DNA from 3 places in the Salinicoccus sp. CNSTN-B1 genome. Region 1 is predicted to be linked to each of the others. Evidence: riboswitches for the same ligand, from Rfam matches in the RefSeq annotation. Region 1 holds a riboswitch; each other region holds the start of a gene.
What was found. A riboswitch is a leader RNA that binds a small molecule or an ion and turns the genes downstream of it on or off. The one in region 1 is predicted to bind thiamine pyrophosphate.
Positions count from the first base shown of each region.

Region 2: linked by a shared signal. The riboswitch ahead of ACYF68_RS03120 (3-oxoacyl-ACP reductase) and the one ahead of ACYF68_RS11045 (thiamine phosphate synthase) in region 1 are both predicted to bind thiamine pyrophosphate.
Region 3: linked by a shared signal. The riboswitch ahead of ACYF68_RS01245 (IS30 family transposase) and the one ahead of ACYF68_RS11045 (thiamine phosphate synthase) in region 1 are both predicted to bind thiamine pyrophosphate.

Region 1 is NZ_JBTWMN010000004.1:1,870,677-1,878,268, reverse strand. Features, by position in the region: partial or broken gene ACYF68_RS11050 (aconitate hydratase) at 1-1,339, shown strand, start outside; TPP riboswitch at 1,762-1,871, shown strand; gene ACYF68_RS11045 (thiamine phosphate synthase) at 1,923-2,516, shown strand; partial or broken gene ACYF68_RS11040 (NAD(P)/FAD-dependent oxidoreductase) at 2,509-3,645, shown strand; gene thiS (sulfur carrier protein ThiS) at 3,608-3,808, shown strand; partial or broken gene ACYF68_RS11030 (thiazole synthase) at 3,810-4,575, shown strand; partial or broken gene ACYF68_RS11025 (ThiF family adenylyltransferase) at 4,575-5,572, shown strand; gene ACYF68_RS11020 (S8 family peptidase) at 5,721-7,037, opposite strand; gene ACYF68_RS11015 (CBS domain-containing protein) at 7,247-7,592, shown strand, end outside.
Region 2 is NZ_JBTWMN010000004.1:528,878-536,469, forward strand. Features, by position in the region: partial or broken gene ACYF68_RS03110 (lipoate--protein ligase family protein) at 1-753, opposite strand, end outside; gene ACYF68_RS03115 (NtaA/DmoA family FMN-dependent monooxygenase) at 975-2,276, opposite strand; partial or broken gene ACYF68_RS03120 (3-oxoacyl-ACP reductase) at 2,288-3,036, opposite strand; TPP riboswitch at 3,139-3,241, opposite strand; gene ACYF68_RS03125 (IS30 family transposase) at 3,463-4,422, opposite strand; gene ACYF68_RS03130 (DUF3991 domain-containing protein) at 4,648-5,796, shown strand; gene ACYF68_RS03135 (transporter substrate-binding domain-containing protein) at 6,241-7,035, shown strand; gene ACYF68_RS03140 (amino acid ABC transporter permease) at 7,050-7,592, shown strand, end outside.
Region 3 is NZ_JBTWMN010000004.1:198,908-206,499, forward strand. Features, by position in the region: partial or broken gene ACYF68_RS01215 (IS1182 family transposase) at 1-1,199, shown strand, start outside; partial or broken gene ACYF68_RS01220 (IS256 family transposase) at 1,303-1,440, shown strand; partial or broken gene ACYF68_RS01225 (universal stress protein) at 1,477-1,584, opposite strand; gene ACYF68_RS01230 (TetR/AcrR family transcriptional regulator) at 1,593-2,183, opposite strand; gene ACYF68_RS01235 (YhgE/Pip domain-containing protein) at 2,327-3,979, shown strand; gene ACYF68_RS01240 (hypothetical protein) at 4,059-4,385, shown strand; TPP riboswitch at 4,435-4,537, shown strand; partial or broken gene ACYF68_RS01245 (IS30 family transposase) at 4,713-5,671, shown strand; gene ACYF68_RS01250 (3-oxoacyl-ACP reductase) at 5,708-6,457, shown strand; gene ACYF68_RS01255 (NtaA/DmoA family FMN-dependent monooxygenase) at 6,470-7,592, shown strand, end outside.

The sequences.
Region 1 (7,592 bases):
TGATGACCTGTCCGCCATGGACCGTCACGTCATTGCCAACATGGGCGCAGAACTCGGTGCGACGACTTCCGTCTTCCCATCGGATGAGGAAGTGAAGCGCTTCATGCAGACGCAAGGGCGTGAAGATGAGTGGCGGGAACTGAAGGCGGACGAAGGTGCAGAATATGACGACTACGAAGAGATCAACTTGTCCGAGTTGGTTCCGCTGATCGCAAAACCGACGAGTCCGGACAATGTCGTACCAGTAGAAGAGATTGCCGGTCAGGAGATCTACCAGTCTTACATTGGTTCTTCGGCGAACCCTGGCTACCGTGACTTTGCGATAGCGGCGGAGATCGTCAAAGATAAAACGATTGCCAACGGCATCTCGTTCGACATCAACCCAACGTCCAGATTGTTGCTGCAGCAGCTGGTCGAAAATGGCCATATCGCGAGCCTACTGTCTTCCGGTGCACGGATGCACCAGGCGGGCTGTAACGGCTGTATCGGCATGGGACAGGCACCAGCTACCGGCCAAAACAGTTTGCGGACGACACCGCGTAACTTCCCAGGAAGGTCCGGCACGAAAGAGGACAGTGTCTTCCTATGTAGTCCTGAAACAGCAGCCGCTTCTGCCTTGTTCGGTGTCATCACCGACCCACGGACACTGGAAATGGACTATCCGGAAATTCCGGAGGCGGCTGCCGTCAAGAAGGGTGAGATGCTGGAGGCGCCGCCTAAGGACAAAGAGAACATCGAGCTGGAAAAAGGACCGAACGTATCATCCATCCCGAATTTCGATCCAATAGAGGATAATTTCGACTTGCCGGTCATACTTAAGATGGCAGACAATATCTCTACAGACGAAATTCTGGCAGGTGGCTCGAGGGTGTTGCCGTTCCGCAGTAACATCCCGAAAATCAGTTCCTTCGTCTTCGAAGGAGTGGATGAAACCTACACCGAACGGGCAGCAGAAAAACGTGAAGAAGGCGGTCATATGATCGTCGCCGGGAACAACTACGGACAAGGGTCCAGTCGGGAACATGCGGCACTCGCCCCACGTTACCTCGGCCTGAAAGTTGTCCTGGTCAAAGATTTTGCGCGGATCCATCTGCAGAACCTCATCAACTTCGGCATCCTGCCGTTGACATTTGATGACCCGGCCGATCACCAGAAGATTGGCGAAGGGGATGTACTGGAATTCCGCAATATCCACCAGACCATCCGGGATACGGACACATTCACCATCCGACTGAAAGACGCGGATGAAGAAATCACTGTCCACCACAGTCTGACAGGGCGTGACCTCGACATCCTGCTCGCCGGCGGCATCATCAACTGGGCGAAGCAGCGTCAATAAGATACGGTCAGAAAAATAGTGGGCGTGCAAAAGCACGTCCACTATTTTAATATTGATACAATACTGGCCTAATCCATAGTTGACCGGCCGCTGATGGGCCAGTCATGAAACAAATCCCATCTGGATTGGATAAAACATGAAGTCCTTCTTTTTTGAGGCACAGAAAGCTTTGGATGGGCCGATCCCTCATTACAGCCAGAGTAGGTAAGGTGGATAATGGCACAGGCTGTGCCAATTCCCGATTGGGTGAGTGCCACAGAGAAAGCCCTCGAAAGTGTGATTTCAAATGGTCTTCCGGCTTTCTTCATACAAAGTGGCCGCATCCCAATGATTGTATTATGTAATGATATGGGTTAGAATATTTATTAGAAAGCGATACTCTAGTAAAGTTCGCCTGAAAGATCCATCAATTGAATAAGAAACGAAATCACTGGAAGTGCCTTTGTTAAAGGCTGAGACCAAAGTAGTGACTTTGGGATTCCTTGAACCTGATCCAGTTCATACTGGCGTAGGAAAGTGACGTTAATTGAAGAAACTTGACGCGTTATTTTTCTACAAGAAAAATAACGCTTTTTTATTTGGGGTGGGAACCATATTTATCGCGATTACACATTACAAAACTTTGAATGCTGAAGATTTGGGGCACTTTATCGACATAGCACCTGTCATCGACCGTCTGTTGCTGAGGACGCCCATGGATTCAGGAGAACTGAAGCAGTTCATCAATGGACTGTTGGATAAGGGTTTTCCAAAACAGAAGTTGATTATCCATAGTGATGTGAGTGTGCTGGAAGCCTTCCACCTCACTGCAATCCATTTCAAGGAAGACGACCCGTTGGCATATGCATATAAAGCCAAGTACCCAGAGGTTACTGTAAGCATGTCAACACATTCCGTGGAAAGTATCAGAAAGGCCCGGTCCCATGGACTGGATTACGTGCATTTCGGACATGTTTTTGAAAGCGCTTCTAAAAAGGGCGTGCCGCCGAGGTCCCGGGAAGAAACGGAACGGGCGACGGAAATGGATATGCCGGTAATGGCCATCGGCGGCATCAACCACTATACGATAGACAGTCTGCCGGACGGATTCAGCGGTATCTGTGCCATTTCATTATTCATGGACCAGAGCATTGAAGAGATTAAGGCGGTGAGAAGGATGTGGTGTAAGGATGTATGATGTCGCAATTGTCGGTTCTGGTGTCATCGGTATGTCGATAGCAAAAACACTCCATCGGTCAGGCATGAAGATTGCAGTAATAGACCGTGATGTGCCGGGGAAGCACGCTTCCTACAAAGCAGGTGGCATGCTCGGGCGCAGAATGAATTTAAAGCGGACAGCGCGCTATACAGATTGGCAGTCGCATCGAGGGATAAGTTCGAAGCCTTGAGCCGGGAATTCATGGATGAAAATGGGATTGATATCGAGTATAGACGGAGCGGGCTGATCAAGATGGCCTCTCATGCGGAGGATATTCCGGGTCTCGACGCCCAATATGATTTTCTGCATTATCGGGATCCCAAGGTCCGCCTATTGTCCAAATCGGAACTCGAGACTTTGACGCTGGGGGCAGTGGCATACCGTAACCGGGCCATCCATATACCAGATGACGGACAGATCAACGCCTGGAAATATACAAACGCACTGCTTGTCTCACTCACCGCATCGGGCATCGACCGCTTTGGCCGTACTGAAGTCCACCATGTGGCCAAAAAATCTGATGGCTATACCTTGATCACTTCATCCGGCGAGATACATGCAGATAAAGTAATCATCGCCGGCGGGGCATGGAGCGGGAAATTATTGGGTGAATATAGGGCGGACATGCCAGTTACGGGGGTTAAAGGGGAAGTTCTTCTCGTCGAACATGATGGCCTGGCGCTCGAACAGACGGTTTTTACAACGAGTGGGTGCTACATCGTACCGAAGAATAAGAATCGGTTCCTGATCGGTGCAACCAGCTATTTCGACGATCTTACGGTCGGTGTCTCGGATGCGGGCGTGGAATGGCTGAAGCGGCAGGCAGAGGAGCATATACCTTGCCTCGCCGCGTGCCGGATGTTGAAGAAATGGTCGGGGTCCGACCATATACCGCAGACGAAAGGCCGATCATGGATGAGCTGGAGCCGGGCCTTTTTGTCATCACTGGCCACTACCGGAATGGTATCCTGCTGTCCCCCTCATCGGAGAACTCGTGGCGGAGTGGGTCATCAAAAATCAGAGGCCCGAAGTGCTCAAGGAATTCCAATTAACAAAAGGAGGCGTAAACAGTGAAGTGTACAATCAATGGGGATCCATTCACATTTGACTGTGAGATGACTATCGAAGAAGTATTGGCATCTCTTGAGTTGGACGTGGAGCGCATCGTCGTCGAATACAATGATGTGCTCGTAAAGAAGAAGGATTTCAATGAATATATCGTAAGAGAATCAGACAGGCTGGAACTGTTGGAATTTGTAGGAGGCGGATAACATGTTTAGAATAGGACGGTTTGAATTAAAAGCAAGACTGCTGCTTGGAACAGGAAAGTTTGAAGACGAAGCGATACAGGCCCGGGCCATTGAGGCATCGGGTACGGAAGTGCTCACTTTCGCGGTCAGACGCATGAGCCTCTACGACAGGGATCTGCCGAGTCCTCTGGCGGATGTGGATCTGAAAAATTTTGTCACTTTCCCCAATACAGCCGGGGCGAAGACAGCTGAAGAGGCCGTCAGAATCGCTGAGATTGCAGATCATGCGGGTGTGTGCGACATGATCAAGGTCGAGGTGATAGGGGATGACAAGACCCTACTTCCCGATCCCCTCGAAACCTATGAAGCATGCAGGACACTTCTCAAAAAGGCTATACAGTATGTCCGTATACTTCAGACGATGTCGTGCTGGCAAGAAAACTGGAGGAACTGGGCGTCCATGCCATCATGCCGCTCGCCTCACCGATAGGTACAGGGCGGGGATCAGCAACCCCCTCAATCTGAGGTACATTATTGAACAGGCTGAAATCCCTGTCATTGTGGATGCGGGCATCGGCTCCCCGAGGGATGCATGCCATGCGATGGAGCTTGGTGCGGATGCAGTGCTACTCAACACGGCGGTCTCTGCTGCAAAAGATCCGGTGAAGATGGCCGAGGCGATGAAGTTGGGGATAGAAGCGGGCAGATTAAGCTATGAAGCGGGAAGGATCCCGGTGAAGTATACTGCCGAGGCATCGAGTCCCGCTGATGGACTGGGTTTTCTCTGATGGAACGCTACAATCGGCAGGTCCGGTTCACGCCCTTCGGAGAGGCCGGCCAGCAGCAACTGATGGACTACCGGATCATGATTATGGGCGCTGGCGCATTGGGCAGCCATTTGGCGGAACAGCTCGCCCGTATGGGGCGGGTCATCTGACCATCATCGATATGGATATTGTGGAATGCTCGAACCTGCACAGGCAAGCGTTGTATGATGAATATGATGCCGAATCCATGTCCCCGAAAGTGCATGTGCTGAAAGAGAAGATCAGCCGGATCAACCGGCATGTCGAGGTGGATGCGGTGTATACAGAAATCACACCCCTCAATATAGAAGCACTTCTGGCCACGCATCAGCCGGATATCGTCCTCGATGGCATGGATAACTTCGAAATGCGGTTCCTGATCAACGAAGCATGCTATAAGGCCAATGTTCCATGGGTCTATGGCGCAGCTGTCGGCAGCAGGGGGACAATCTATGCAATGGATTATACCGGTCCCTGTTTGAAATGCATGCTCAACGCCATACCTGAAACCGGGGAAAGTTGTGCGGTCAACGGTGTGGTTCCGCCGGCCATCCATCAGGTGATAAGCTATGAGATTGGAGAATTGATGCGGTATGTTTCCGGCGCAGGATTCTCCAAAAAACTCATTTCGCTGGATATCTTCACGATGCAGAACCGGTCGGTCGACATCGACAGTCTGAAGGATGAGGACTGTCCGGTCTGCGTTAAAAATGAGTATGGATCATTGAGCAGAAGAAAAGCTGACCCCGTTGAGAGTTTGTGCGGTGGGGCCTACCTATTCAGGTTTAAAAGGTCTCTATTCGACAGCGCCGCGTACTTACCCGGTGACATCAAGAAGGAGAATGCCTATGTGAAGTTTCTCGAGTATGAAGGCATAAAAATGACCATGTTCTGTGATGGTCGGATGAATGTATATGGACTTGAATCAGAAGGTGCCGCTTCTGACTTCTATAAGACGCTTATGAAAGCAATCAGATGATCATGCAGACCAGCACATTAAGAATGGAAATATTATGTCCGGACCAGATTGACCTAATACAATGTTATATGAAGAAAACTTGCCAGCAGCCGTGAGGAAATCGGGCTGCTGGCAGGTTTTTCGTCCATCATTCATCTGCACGTTCATTCTATAAGGGTGGCCCATCCATTGAAACCGAAGGTTTTTTATTTTCTTTGTAGCGTATGGCCGCATCGACTGCACTTTGGGCGTTGATGTAGCCCCACTGGTGATTGAAGACGGGCTCACCGATAACCTGCAGGATGCTTTTGATGTCATTCGGGCTCAAGTTCGGATTCGCCTCCAGCATCAGGGCGATGACACCCGCACAGATTGGCGTCGCCATGGAGGTGCCAGACATCTGGACATAATGTTCACCGATGATCTGATCGGCGAGTTCCGTCTCGGTGGTCGATCGGGGTGCAAGCAGCGAAATGATGTTGGTGCCGGGTGCGTAGATATCCGGTTTGACGAATTGATCGATTGTCGGTCCACGGCTCGAATACTCCGCAATTTCATCATCAGACCGTTCGATGGTATCCCGGTCATCCGCTGCCCCCACGGTGATGACAAAGGGGTTGATGGCCGGCGTGCCGATGGTCGACGGGGTCGGCCCGCTGTTGCCGGCGGCGGCACAGACGATGAGGCCTGAATGCCACGCTTCCTCTACAGCGAGCGATAGCGGATCGAGCCGGAAGGAGTCCTGGGCTGGTGCACCCAACGACAGTGACAGGATATCGATGCCATGGATGTCCTTGTAGTCGACACACCACTCGATGCCCTGGATGATGCTTGAGAGGCTGCCTGCTCCGGCGGCGTCAAGCACTTTGACACCAACCAGGGACGCTTCTGGCGCTGGGCCGATATACTTGCCGTTCGACATCGCGCCGTTGCCTGCGGCATCACCGGCACAATGGGTGCCATGCCCATTGTCGTCATACGGTGCGCTTTCCCCGTTGATGACGTCATGGAACCCAACGATGCGGTTACCCGGCGTCGTCAGATCTTCATGGGGATGGATGCCTGTATCGAGCACGGCGATGGTCACCCCGGCACCGCTGATCTGAAGCCGTTCCCGGATGGCGGCGCTGCCAATCTGTTCATTGGTGATGTCCAGGTAGGCGGAAACGGGCCGGTCATAATAGATGCGCTCAACGGCTGTGTGGTCTTTGATTTCCTTTATCTTATTCGGAGTAAGTTGGCCTTTTACACTGTTGATGAGGCGCATTTCCTGATCGAGATGGCTGTGGGCATCTTCGGCGCATTGCTTGAGCAGCTGATCCATCTCTTCGTTGTCCGTGCCCTTCTTGCAGCGGATGATGATCGGAATCTTTTCGGTGCGTGCCGTGCGGTAGGTCTTCCTTTCGCTTTGGCGCAGCTGTTCAATGAGCGCGGGGTCCAGTCGGCTGTTGTTTTCTTCGAACCAGACTCGTTTACGTTCACTCATATCATTGCCTCCTTTAATCGTATTGATGGGGCGTTGCTGTCACTCTTCGGCGTTTGATGATGCCCTTACTATACTCAATTTCCCCTGGAGTTTTATTTAAATATTTTGAAAGTTCTGGATATATGTATGATGATTAATACTCAACTTGTGCGGGTAACAGATATATGTAAGATGAATGCAACATTAATATTGAATAGGAGGCATTATTGGTGAAAGTCAAAGAAATCATGACGACTGAAGTCGAAACATGCGGACCTGAAACGACAGTGCAGCAAGTGGCATCCAAGATGATGGAACTCGATGTCGGAAGCATCCCTGTCACTGAAGACGGCAATCTGCGCGGCATCATCACAGACCGTGACTTGGTCATCCGCGGCATTGCGTCCCAATTCTCATTGGAGACGCCGATCAACCGTATCCTGTCTTCAAGCTACGTTACCGGTACACCGGATATGGACGTTGAAGAAGCGGCCAACATCATGGCCCAGGAACAGGTACGCCGCCTACCGATCATAGAGGACAACAAAGTAGTCGGCATCGTGGCCCTCGGCGACG
Region 2 (7,592 bases), 1.3 Mb from region 1:
GTGCATCGGTCAATGTCATCGGTTTAAACTTGACATCCAAGCCAGTTTGAAAGCCATGATAAAAAGCGTCCACTAACATATCGTATGTGTAATTTTGATTTGTAATCGCATTAATAGCGATGGCCTTTTCATAAAAAGAAGTACGCTTTTTCTCTCTCATTCTTTCAGATGGAAAAAGGAAAAGATCAAACAACATTTTTTCATTAATATTCATTGGAATTGAGCCATGTTGTAGTAAGACATCATCTTTACGTACTTGAGCATTGCCTGAAAGTTTTTTATCATCAATAATTAGTTCATAGTAAGTAGCCTGTTCAAAACAAACCGATGATCTGCCTTTAATTATTTCTTCTCTCGATGGGTAAGCATAATCAGCTTGTATGCCCAAATTACGATACCCTTCTAAGATCCCTCTTGTTAAAATATGGTACGCTTCACGAACAGATGTGGGTATGAAGGGATGATCCTCCGTCACGACAATACTATAGGTTAGCTCATCATCATGAAGTACGGCGCTACCGCCCGTCAAACGCCGAACAAAATCGCAGTTATATCGCTCAAGTGCAGAAAAATCAATCCGTTTATCTACTCTTTGAAGTCTTCCTACGGATAGGCTTGGTGCTGACCAACCGTAAAATCTTAATGTAGGGGGATAACTCCTCTACTATGCCAATTTAATAAAGCCTCATCAATCGCCATATTGGTAGCCGCATTGTTGTGTCCTGTATTCAAAAATCCCCATTCTTCTGGCATCATAACCCTCCTCCTTATTAGATCCAACCTAATTTTTTAAAGTGATAGAAAAAATGCAGATATTTTCTTATTATTAAATTCCTTGAGTGAAAGTAAAGAAGTGAATCACAGTTTATTATAAAACAGTGATTTTTTTAATATTTATCAAATAATTTACTTTCAAAACTTAAAGTACCTGGAAAGTTGAAAATTTTCGGTACTTCAAAATAAAAATTGAAATATTAATATAATGATAGCATTTCTCTTAAGTTTTCTCCATTGTAATTTCTTCTAAAAATTTTGCGCTTTTGCATTTCTGGAATGATGAATTCAACAAAATCTTCCAGACTGCCTGGGAGTGTTGGCGGCATCAAGTTGAAACCATCTGCGACACCTGCCTTCATCCATTTTTCGATTTCATCGACAATTTCTTCAGGCGTACCAATAAGTGTCAAGTGTCCGCCTCCAGCGTTTAGGTAACCGAGTAGTTCACGGACTGTCGGATTTCTGTCTTCTATGATTTCTAACACAGTTTGATAACGCCCGACTGGGCCTGTGAATTCTTCGATTGGGGGCAATGCAGGGACTTTTTCATCGAGTTTCCACGATTTTGTGTCTTGCTGAACAAAGAATTCGAGTTGCTTCAGCGCAGTATCAATTGGCAGTAAATCGTCTAATTTCGCTTTCTTTTCTTGTGCTTCTTCTTTTGTCTTACCCACATAAGTCACTAGACCTGGAAACACTTTGATTGAGCAGTCTGGCCGATGACTTTCTCTTATTGCCCGATCTAATTTCTCACGATAGGCTTTTGCTTGTCTTAAGTTCCAAGCAACTGAGTAGACTGCATCGGCATATTTCGCAGCAAGTGCCACGCCTTCTATTGATGCCCCTGCTTGCATCGCAACCGGTTTTCCTTCCTTTCCTAAAGGCAGGGTTAATGGCCCCTTTACTTGGAAGTAATCTCCATTATGGTTGAACGGTTGAATGTTATCGTTTTTGGTGATTTTATTGTTCGCTCTGTCTGGACTATAGTCATCAATGGACCACGATTCAAATAATTTATCCATGACTTCTGCAAATTCATCTGCTTTCTTATAACGCACTGCTCTTTCCGGTAATTCCAGCATACTGTGATTTTGTGCTTCGTAATCGGACATTGATGTCACCAGGTTCCAGCCCACACGTCCTTTTGTTATATGCTGCAGTGTGAGTAACTGCCTTGCTGAAGTAAACGGGTTATTAAACGTTCCCGAAATAGTTGAAACAAGTCCAACGTTAGCTGTGACATTACTCATGGCAGTTAATACAACTATTGGATCAAAATAACTCGTTGGCAATTCCGTAGCACTATAAGCAGGGAAGGCTTGTGCATCTGCGAAAAATACCGCATCGAATTTTCCACGTTCAGCAATCTTCGCCAAATTTTCATAGTATCCAATTGTCGTAAATTCATCTATGCTCGAATCTGCTGTCATCCATGCTGCCTGATGATGTCCTACACCATACAATAAAACTCCTATATTTAACTGTTTCGGATTAATCATAATATATCCCCCTAGTTCATAGTAAGGCCGCCATCCACCGTGATGTTCTGCCCCGTAATACCATCTGCTGCTTCGGAACAAAGATAAACCACCATATTCGCAACATCTTGAGGGGATGTGACTTTCCTCAATGGTGTGGATTGTGCGATTAAATCAAATACTTCAGGTGTTGTGGCTGCACTTGCATCTGTTGTCTTCAATAATCCGCCCGAAACGATATTTGCTCGGATGCCGTGCTGACCAAGCTCTGCTGCAACATTTCTGGTGAACCCAATTAAAGCAGCTTTTGCTGTTGTATATTCGTGATATGGTACCACAGGGTTTTGATATAGATTCGTTCCGATGCTAATGATTGCACCCTCTTTTCGCTCTAGGAATTGGGGAGGGCACTTTGTGATACGTTGAACGCGGCTTTTAACGTGCCGTCTAGTTGTTGTTCATAATCTTTGTAGGTTAAATCTTTAAATGCTTTTTGAGTAGTTGGGTCAAACTTGAAGTTTACGAGTGCGTTGTTTACTACAACATCAATCTGCCCAAAATGTTCAGTCCCTTTTTTAACTAACTGTTCAACTTCTTTCCTATTTGTAACGTCTGCCTGAATAGAAATTGCTTGGGGTCCGATTTGCTTTTGCAACGCTTCTGCTTCTGATTTGCTGCGATTGTAGTTAATGATGACATTAAAGCCTTTTTCACTCAATTTTTTTACGATGCATCTACCAAGACCTCTGCCACTTCCTGTTACTAAAACTGTCCTTGCCAAGTAAATACCTCCTCTATTTTAGAAAAAAAATACGCAACCTTCGTAAGAAGGTTACGTATCGAGAGCGAATTATATACACCTATAAAGGCATAGATATTTAGCTGTATCGAAGTAACACTTTCCTACGCTAGTTTTAACTAGATCAGGTTCAAAGGGTTTGAGGTTATCCTCATCTCAGTTTACAAAAACGCCCCTAGTGCAAATTTATTCTATTTAATATCATTGTAGTACTTCTAAGAGATACGTCAAGTAAATAGTGAATACTTTGAAATTTATTGAATAAGCTGAGCAGGACTTCTCATCCAAGTGAATCAAAAAAATTCTAATGAGGTCCGGCAGTATATTGAACGTGTTTCTACTATTATATAGGGGTCGTTCATTGATGGAAATGGCCCCTGTATATGTTATTTTTCATTTCTTCGTTTGTCAAAATAAGCTAGACAGCCTGCCTACATTCATGTAACTCATAAATGCTTCCAGCGGTGTCTGGTAGTTCAAAAACTTTCTGGGTATGTGGTTTCTCTTGGAGGCTACTGAAGCAACCATCCTCTGATCCACTGTGTTGAAATCCATATGCTTGGGCAGGCCGTCTTTCCGAAGCAGTCCATTGGAATGTTCATTCAATCCTCTTTGGGAAGGCGTGCCCGGGTCGGCAAAGTAAATATCAATATCATTTCGGTTGCTCATTGCCTGCCAATTTGAGAATTCCTTACCACAGTCGAAAGTAATGGATTTGAACACATTTCTGGGGATCTGATGGAACCATGCGTTGATGACTGTTTCAATATCCTTTGCAGTCCGGCCCTCGGGCTTGAGGGTAATGATCACTTTCGACAGCCGTTCTACAAGTGTCACAACGGCACTTTTATGATGGATGCCGACAATGGTATCGCCTTCCAGATGTCCAAATTCTTCTTTGAATGCTGGGTAGTCCGTCTTTCTGTCAGAGAGTTTCCGTCTGAAAGCCTGTCTCCCACGGCGTTCCTTATGGCCGTTGGGTTTTCGCTTTCCTTTCATCGGCAAGGTGGAAACATCAAAGTCTTTGCGCTTGAACATGCGGTACAATGTGCGGCTGGAGCAGTTGATCGGCTGTTCACGGCGACCGACAATCACATCCGGCGTCCATCCTTGCGCGACCTTTTCTGCCACATATGCGCGTTGATCATTCGACAGCACCGTCTGTTTTCGACCGCAACGCTGCTTGTTTGCCTTGTAGCGCTTATAGAAATCCAATGCGGTGTGACCGTTTTTCAGGAAAGTGACCACATTGTGGACGGTCTGACGTGCTCGGCCAATCTGTTCTGAAATCTTTGATACAGAGGCATTCTGATGGAAATAAGATTCTATAATTACAAGTTCATCCGTGCTAAGATGGGTGTAGGTCATTCGTGATCACTCCTATGATTTCTTTGGTCGGAAATACATTTTGAGTGTATCACGAGTGGCTTTCTTTATGTGTCTAGCTTAATTTTACAATCGGCGATCCTTAAAAAAGAGGAGAGAAGGACTATGAAAGAATACTCTCAAAAATAGATACAGCAACTGTTTAAAGAAAGAAAACCGATACCAAAGGAACTGGTCAATCAAGCTCAAAAAGCAGATCTCGTTGATGTGATTGAAAAGCAGGGTGATGTCGTCATCCACGTATCGGATAAATACGCAAAACTCGCTGAACATGACAGTTTTGTGATTGATAAGCAAAATAACTCATTCTTCTGGAACTCACAAGATTTAAAGGGAAATCCGATCAATTATTTAAGAAGTGTTCATGATTATAGCTTTAGAAGTGCCATTAAAGAACTCACTTTAAATGAGGAGTACCAAACCGCAGAAGTCAATATCGATAAAGAACAAGAACCCTTTGTCTTTCGGCCAGATGAGCTGTCGGAAGATACTTCCGTCGCAAAAGATTACCTCGTTAATCAACGGGGCATCAATGAAGACTTAGTAGATACACTCATTGATAAAAAACTCATACAGCAAGATCACAATAACAATGTCGTATTTTTGTGGGCGAAAAATAAAGAAGTCGTCGGCATGGATAAGCAAGGCACTCAACCTGATAAACGGTTTAAACAAGTCGTCAAAAATTCGGATGAAAAGCAGGGCTTCAATATTACGAATGGACGGCCGGAAAATCTGTATGTGTTTGAATCCTCGATTGATTTATTAAGCCATGTCAGTATGTACAATCCGCCAAATGCACGGCTGGTTTCGATGACTGGGTTAAAACCACAGACATATTATCATGCTATCGGACAGATTTATGAAGAAACCAAACAACCGCCAAAAAATGTGGTGTTTGCGGTAGATAGTGATGTCGGCGGAGAAAGCTTCATGTTGGAACACATCAACAATAAAATCGAACATCGAGAAAGTGATCGCACCGTTCAAAACTTTGTTGCTTCTCCGAGACATCAAAATTTTGAACAACTGGGCGAACCGAGTGATTTGAAATCGTGGCATCAGGTGAAAGATTTTAATGACATTTTGACGAATATTCAATCCCACGATGTTAAAATGCAGTATCAGCCAGTCGTTTTAGATAAGGACACATATTTTGATACAATCGATTATCAGATTAAGTATGAACGAGTCCTAGATAAGTTGTCTAAAGAGGCTACAAATAGTAAAGACATCTCTTCTTGGAAAATCGCAAAATCTATTGCACAAGAGCAGTACCCTCAAAAGAATTCAAAAGAAAAGTCAGAAGCGAAACAAAAATCGCCATCTGGATTAGAAGTAAACGATATTCTGTAAATCTGGGCGCATACAGCGCATTTTAATGGACAACTATCCATCTAAAATTACTAACTTGCCTTAGAATCGCTCTCTCAGCACTGGAAATAGTGAAAAATCATGGGAAATATAACCATAAGTTCGGTATGCGGTGCCACAGAGGCTTCAAAAAGGCAAAACCAGGAATTATTGCAGATGTTTGAATCGCTGGAGGAACAAGTTTAAACAAGTAAACACTGGCTGACGAAATTCAAAAGGGATAGGGTCATTTACACAAAATTATTGACGCCCCCGTTTTTTATCGCGTATAGTTATTAATGTTGTTGACAATAAGTGATAAGTACCTTGTTTTAAAGACATAAAGCATTTACAATATTCGTGTTAATTTTTATAAAACGTGTTAGAAACGAGGGGAGAAAGTTGCGTTTAAAGGGGTGTTTGGTAGGCGTTGGATGTCTCCTATTTGTGTTAGGGGGCTGTGGCCAGACAAGTAATCATGCTAATGATGACACATGGGACAAAATAAAAGAAGAGGGAGAACTGGTTGTCGGAACACCTGGAACACTGTATCCTTCTTCTTATTATCCGGAAGACTCTGATGATTTAACTGGTTACGATGTTGAGGTGATGAAAGAGGTTGGCAAACGGCTCGATCTAAATGTGCAATTTGAGGAACTTGGCTTTGACGAGATGTTCGCTGCATTGCAGTCAGGGCGGATTGATGTGGCGCCGGCCGGAGTAAGGGGTGAAACCAAGAAGAAATTTTCCTACAGCAAGCCGTATAAATATTCTTATGCGACCATGGTTGTGCGTAACGATGAAGTGGATGATTTCACATCACTTGAAGACTTGGAAGGGAAAACAGCTGGTGGTGCAGCAACAACGGTATACAGCGATATTGCCCGTAAATTTGGCGCTGAAGTCAAGACCTATGGAAATGTCACGAATGATGTCTATTTAAGAGATGTTGAGAATGGCAGAACGGATGTTGTGATTAATGATTATTACTTACAATTGCTGGCTCTAAAAGCACTTCCCGATTTGGATGTCACGATTCAGCCAGATTTAAAATTTTACCGATCTAACCAGCATGCTGTTATCGATAAAAATGCTGATAGATTAAAAGACAAAATTAATAAGACTTTGACTGATATGAAACAAGACGGTACCCTTACTGAACTGTCTGAAGAATTTTTTGCCGGGGAAGATGTCTCAGAGAAGCCGGATGACGATATTCGGACTATCGAGGGTATTGATTAGTGTTTGACCTAGAAATGGATCAAGTTCAGTTGAATGGATTGTTTGATTGGCATTTAGCATGGGATAGTCTTCCATTCCTTTTAGAAGGTGTACCAGCCACATTAACCGTATCCTTTATTGGAATGGTTATTGGCTTAGTTCTAGGTTTCTTTTTGGCTCTGGGGCGCGGTTCGAAGTGGATTATCTTAAGATGGCCGTCACGTCTTTATATATCGTTCATGCGCGGAACACCTATCCTTGTATTTTTGTTCATACTGTATGCAGGGCTGCCAGCGATTGGCATTGAACTGTCCGCTTTTTTAGCTGCTTCGCTGGCATTTGGCCTAAATAGCGCGGCTTTCATCGCAGAAATTAACCGTTCATCACTAAGTAGTGTTGATAAGGGGCAATGGGAATCGGCTAAGGCTCTTAATCTGGGATATTGGCAGACAATGCGAAAGATCATTTTGCCTCAGGCTGCTCGAATCGCTATCCCGCCATTAACAAATGTTTATCTCGATTTGGTGAAGGCAACGTCACTCGCCGCTGTTATTACAGTTCCGGAATTATTTCAAAAG
Region 3 (7,592 bases), 1.7 Mb from region 1:
ACACCAGGAGAAGCTCCGGGCCCAATCGAAGCTGATGTATGAAACGCTGTATGCAGAGCAGATCGTGCCCGCCCTCCTTGAAGAGTCGGAAACCGTCGTGACGGCCGATCACCTGCACACGATGCACCAGGCGCTGGAGACGGTGGAGGCGGATCTGACGGAGACCATCGATGCGACGGAAGCCGTGGAAGAGAGAAAAGCCAAACGGTCCAAACGGTCCGTCATCCGCAAGGCCAAGAAGAAATGCGCAGATCTGCGGGATCGGGAGCTGAAATACACAGTGCAATTGGAGATACTCGGTGACCGCAACAGCTATTCAAAGACCGATCATGACGCCACGTTCATGCGCATGAAGGACGACCACATGCAGAACGGCCAGCTGAAGGCCGGCTATAATCTCCAGATTGCGACCAGCAATCAGTTTGTGCTCGGATTCGACATCTATCCGAACCCGACGGATACGCGGACATTGAAGCCCTTCCTCCATACGATGCTTGAAGTGTTCCGGCATCTACCTGAAAAGATTGTGGCCGATGCCGGCTACGGCAGTGAGTCCAATTACGAGATGATCATGGATGATTACGGCCGCACGGCATTGATCCCCTACAATACATACCATAAGGAACAGAAGCAGAAGCACCAAACCGATGAAATGCACCCGGACAATTGGCCGTATGATGATGGGAATGATATGTACATCTGCCCGGACGGGCGGCCCCTCCGGTTTGAACGCTATGCCAACCGGACCGACAAATATGGCTACACCCGGGCGTTTAAAATGTATGCATCAAAAGATTGTACCGGATGCCCACTGTATGATCGGTGCATCCAGAAGCGACAGGCAGACCACCAAACGCATCCAAAAGAATATGAACCTGGACTACTTCAGGGCCCAGGCGAAAAAGCAGCTTTCAGTTGAAGGGCACCGCAGCATCTATCAGCAGCGCAAGGTAGATGTCGAGACGGTTTTCGGCAATTTGAAGGCCAATTTGGCGTTCCGTCGATTTTCACTCCGCGGGAGACGCAAGATGAAAATCGAAATCGGCCTCGCATTATTGGCCGGGAACCTCCGGAAGTTCACCCGAATGGTGCGCACTGCTTTGGAAACAGACACAAAAAATGGCGATCCATCCGCTTATCGGGATGAATCGCCATTTTTCTTAGTGTTCAGGGACCTTTATGTCCCAGCCCCTTTCTAGAGAGCGTAAAATAGTTTGTGTAAATGGATAAATAGAAAAAGGGAGCCCCTTTCTTGTAGAATTGAGTCACCACAACACACCCCAAGAAAAGAGGACTTCCCTTATGGATCATTTTACATCAGATATTATTCAGGCTCTAGTAAAAAAAGAAGATGTCACAGAAATCTTCCGCAGCCACCTGGAAACGGCGGTGAACACATTACTGAAAACCGAATTGACTGCATTCCTGGACTACAAAGAATGCCTGCTTACCAGTCGAGTAATCAGGCATTTTATGCTATTTGATAATCATCACAGGTGTATTGATGCGTTTTGCAGCCTTATGAGTTACATGACCAAGGACATGTTTAATATCCATTTTAAAACGTTTGTTGCCCATTACTACCCAGCGCATCAGATCCCCACGGTTTTGAATACACCATTTATCGTAAATGTTTCAATAAACATTGCCATCACTTCAATTGACTCTTCACAGCCGCCTTTGAGCCATTTTAAAAGTATACCAATATGGGCGTTTGTGATGTAAGTAATCAAATAATCAGTAAATATTTCAGAATCCAGTTCAACACCGAATTCTCTGCTTTTCACTTTATAAAAATCAAACATATGCTGTGAAAAATATTTTGCAAGTTCTGCGCTGCCGAGACTATTTGCAATAACGAGTACGCGTTTGCGGTTATCTTTAAGATACTGGAACACTTTCAGAATAGTATTGTTAAGATTGTTCTCATCCACATCTTTAAAACTGCTACCTGTAATATTTTTGTAAAGCAGCTGTTCAATATCCGTCATCATCGAATTTTGATAACTTTCTATCAGTTCGTATTTATCTTTATAATAAGTATAAAATGTTCCCCGGTTAATCATGGCTTCTGAACTGATGTCCTGGATGGTTATGCTTTCAAACGACTTTTTCTCAAGTAGGGTAATGATGGCATTGTCAATTGCATTTAGTGTTTTCTGCACTCTTAAATCTTTTTTCAAAAATAAACAACCTTTCTATACAATGTGTTGGTTATCCCACAAAAAAAGATATATCAACCATTGAAGAATAATTTAATCGCCTTATAATGAGTTATTGTACAACGTGTACGATAACTTTAACACAAAAAATGAAGGATGATTAAATGTTACAGGATTTTAAATTTGTATTTAAAAAACCGTTGTTATTAATATCTCTTGCAGTCATCTCACTGTTTCCGGTTATATATTCATTGACATTTCTCGGTGCAATGTGGGACCCATATGACCACACAGGAGATATGCAGTTCCATATAGTAAATGAAGATGCTGGCAACGAAGATATAGAGCTCGGAAAAGAAATCGAAGCTGAGCTGAAAGATAACGACCAGCTGGACTGGCAATTTTCTACTCTGGAAAAAGCAGAAGAAGCAATTAAAAGCGGAGAATCATACGGATATCTGGAAATCCCCGCAGATGCTTCTGATAATGCCATGACCTTCTTAAGCGAATCGCCGGAAAATGTAAACCTTAAACTAAAGACAAATCCGGGATTCAATTTCATCGGTTCAATCATGTCTGAACAAGTCGGTTCAGTCTTGGTCGAGACAGTTCAAAAAGAAATTACAGAAACATATACCAAAACATTGATTAGCGAACTCGGCAGTTTGTCCGACCAGAGTGATGAGGCACAAGATGCCATTGCTGAGCTGAAGAACGGTGCAGTCGAGCTTGACGATGGACTTGGCCAGCTCGAAGACAGCTCAGCGCAGTTAACAGAAGGCGCAGACGACCTTGAAAGCGGCGCTTCGCAAGTCAGCGAGGGAGCAGCAACACTGTATAATGGTGAACAGCAATTTACAGAACAGATCACTCAGCTGGCACCAATGCTTGGAAATTACGCACAGCCGGTTCAAGGTGCACAGTCAGAACTTGAAAATGGAGCAGGCCAGTTAAATGAATCCAGCACACAGCTTGCTGGCGGCGCTTCTGAATTGAATTCAGGTATTGTGCAAATGAACGGCGGTATCAGCGAGTTGAAAGCAGGCTCCAGCGAAATGGCAGAATCACTTACAGAGGTTGATACCAGATTTAACGAGCTGCTTGCGGACATAGAAGAACAGAATATTGTTTTCACTGATGAGGGAGCAGAAGCGATTGCAAGTCCTGTTAACCTGGATATTGAGTCCATGGTGGATACACAAAACTATGCGCAGAGTTTTGCACCGTTAGTTATTGCAGTCAGTCTGTATATCGGAGCTATTACATTTAACGTTGTTTACCCGATGAATAAAATATTCGAAAATAAGAAAAATGTATTCAGCCAGTGGCTCAGCCGCGGTCTGCTGTTTTTATCTCACTCGGTAATCATTACAACTCTGCTGTATGCTACAATTGTCTGGATAATGCAGATTGAGATTGCCAGCCACTGGAGATTTTACTTTGCGATGCTTGTATGGTCACTCGTTTCCATTTCCATTATAGGATTGCTGGTAATGATATTCGGCAACTTCGGCAAATTCCTCGGAATCGTACTGCTGATTGTACAGTTATCATCAAGCGGCGGAACTTTCCCGATAGAAACTGCAAACAATTTCTATCAAACGCTTTATGAATTCCTGCCGATGGCATTCGTCGTGTCCGGCTTTAAAGATGCGATTTTCGGCCAGGCATTTAACATGGAATTCAGCACAATAATGTATACCCTGCTTGCAACAGCTGCTGGTGCTTACCTGCTCGTATTGTTAGTATTATGGCTGAAAGATAAATTCCCTAAGTATGAAGAAAAAGCGAATAAAATGGCCAAATTTGAAAACTAAAAGTTCAGCCCGCTGACCGAGCGGGCTTTTTTTCTGCAAAAATTCTCCAGTAATGTACACCTACTGAGGATTGTATGATATGAGACGGAAACAAATTGATGAAACTCAAGATTCCGGAGTTATTGTATGGAGGGGTTCTTCAAATAAAATAGATAAGCGTTTTATTTATTCTATTTTATTGTTTATTGCAATTGTACTGATTGGTGCGACTTTAAGATCGCCAATCTCTCCTGCCAGGCTGCTTGTACCATTCTTTACCGAAGAACTGAATAGAAGCACTACTATGGTTGGTTTTATGAATATTCTGCTGCTCGGCGTTTTTGGTTTGTTCTCACCGTTCATTCCGAAAATCTCCAAAAAATACGGTATGGAATTTACACTGATGATTTCCATGATCGTTTTGTGATTTACTTGACGTATCTTTGTAAAGTACTACAATGAGGTTAAATAGAATAGATTCGCACTAGGGGCGTTTTTATAAACTGAGATGAGGGTAACCTCAGACCCTTTGAACCTGATCTAGTTAAAACTGGCGTAGGAAAGTGTTACATCGATACAGTTGTATATCTATGTCCTTGTGGGCATATAAATTACTCTCGATACGTAACTTTCCTATGAAGGTTGCGTATTTTTTATTCCGCCGATTGTAAAATTAAGCTAGACACATAAAACGGTCACACATGATACACTCAAAATGGTTTTCCGACAAAAGAAATCATAGGAGTGATCATGCATGACCGACACCCATATTACCACGGATGAATTAGTATTCATAGAAGCCTATTTCCGACACGGAACTACCGTGGCTCAGATTGCGAAACGGCTCGGACGTGCCCGGCAGACTATCCACAATGTCATCACGCATTTCAAGGCCGGGCACACCGCCATCGACTACTATCAGCGCTATAAAGAAAATAAGAAGCGATGTGGTAGAAAACAAAGTGTCTTGCCGACCAGTCAACGGAAGTACATCGAAGAGAAGGTCGCTCAGGGCTGGACACCGGATGTGATCGTCGGCCGGCAGGAGATGCCAATTGACTGCTCGGGTCGCACGCTGTATCGGATGTTCAAACGGGAAACCTTTGATGCGGCCAAGCTGCCAATGCAGGGCAAGCGAAAACCGAATGGCCATCAGGAACGCCGGGCAGACAAGCCTTCAGGCGTAATATCTCTGAAAGAGTGGATGACTATCCCACTTTCAATGAAGCGTTCGGCCACCTTGAAGGCGACACCATTGTCGGTGTCCGTCACAAGAGTGCGGTCATCACGCTGGTTGAGCGTCTGTCAAAAGCCATCATCACATTAAAACCCAAAGGCAGAACCGCACTGGATATTGAGTCTGCCATTAATACATGGTGTCAACAGATGCCTAGAAACCTATTCAAATCCATCACCTTCGATTGTGGCAAGGAGTTCTCCAACTGGCAGTCGATGAGCAATCGAAATGATCTATCCATCTACTTTGCCGATCCGGGCACACCATCACAGCGGGGGTTAAACGAACATTCCAATGGCTTGCTCAGAAGGGATGGCCTGCCTAAAGATATGGATTTCAACACGGTCGACCAAGCTTTTATCTCATCGGTTGCCGCCAGAAGAAACCATATCCCAAGAAAATCATTGAACTATCGTACACCATTGGAAGTCTTTTTGGGTTACATGGGTGAGAAAGAACTGTCTAGCTTATTTTGACAAACGAAATTCTAAAAAATTATAGGAGTGATTTATTTGACAAGGACAGTTTTAGTAACGGGAAGCGGAAGAGGACTTGGCAGCTATATCGTAAAAGCGCTAAGTGAAAAAGGCTTTAATGTCATAATTAACTACAACAACAGTAAAGAAGAGTCGGAGAAGTTAAAAAAAGAAATTGGAGCACAAGCCATTGCGATTCAAGCGGACATTACAGACCGTCAAGCAGTTGAACAGTTAGTTAAAAAAGGAACTGAACATTTGGCCAAGATTGATGTTGTTGTAAACAATGCACTCGTTAATTTTAAATTTGATCCAACCACTCAAAAAGCATTTAAAGATTTAACTTATAAAGATTACGAGCAACAGTTAGACGGGACACTAAAAGCTGCATTCAACGTATCACAAAGTGTAATACCACAGTTTTTAGAACGTAAAGACGGTGCAATTATCAGTATTGGAACGAATCTATATCAAAATCCTGTAGTACCATATCACGAGTACACTACTGCAAAAGCTGCTTTAATTGGATTCACCAGAAACGTTGCAGCAGAACTTGGACAGTATGGTATCCGAGCAAATGTTGTTTCTGGCGGTTTACTGAAAACAACAGACGCAAGTGCAGTCACAACACCAGAAGTATTTGATTTAATCGCACAGTCCACACCATTGAGAAAAGTAACAACACCACAAGACGTTGCTAATATGGTTGTTTATCTTTGTTCTGAGGCAGCAGATGGGATTACAGGACAAAACATCACGGTAGACGGCGGACTTACTATGAACTAGGCGGTATATATTATGAATAATTCTAAACAGTTAAATATAGGAATTTTAATGTATGGTGTGGGTCATCATCAGGCAGCATGGTTAGAAGATGATTCGAGTGTCAATGAATTCACGACAATTGATTATTATGAAAATCTGGCAAAAATTGCAGAACGCGGAAAATTTGATGCCGTATTTTTTGCAGATTCACAAGCCTTCCCCGCAGATAGTCCAACAGAATTACCAGCGAGTTATTTTGACCCAGTTGTTGCATTAACTGCTATGAGTAAAGTCACAGATAACGTTGGACTAGTTTCAACTATTTCAGGTACATTTAATAACCCATTTACCACAGCAAGACAGTTACTCACACTGCAACACATAACAAAAGGACGCATGGGATGGAATCTAGTGACATCAATGACCGACCGCGAAGCACAAAACCACAGTATACCTGAATTGCCTGAGAGAGCCGTTCGTTATAAGAAAGCGGATGAATTTGCTGAAGTCATGAATAAATTATTTGAATCGTGGTCAATTGAAAGCTACAAGCCAGATAAAGAAAATGACACAATTACTAAAAATAAAAATATTCAGCCATTCAATCACAATGGTGAAAACTTCCAAGTTAAAGGTCCACTAACTTTACCTTTAAGAAAAGAGGGTAAGCCAGTGGCTATGCAAGCCGGGGCTTCAAAAGAAGGTGTTGCACTTGCTGCGAAATATGCTGATGCTGTCTATTCAGTTTCTTGGAACTTAAGACAAGCAAATATTTATCGTGAAAAATTAAATCAAGCCATAAAAGAAAGCCGTCGTCCACACAACTATATCAAAGTATTTCCCGGACTAGTGACTTACGTGGGTAAAACGAAAGAAGAAGCGCAAGAAAAGAAAGCAAAATTAGATAACCTACTTCCAATTGATACTGCACTTAATCAGCTCGAATTCTTTATTCAACAAGATACAAAATCATGGAAACTCGACGAAAAAGTACCAAAATTGCCGCCAGTCGAAGAATTCAAAGGACCTGTTGGACGTTATCAAACTGTTTTAGAAATTATAGAAGACAGAGATCCCACAGTCAGAGAACTACTTGGTTATCTCAACGCTGGGGGTGGACATTTAACACTCATTGGCACACCTGAAGAAATTGTCG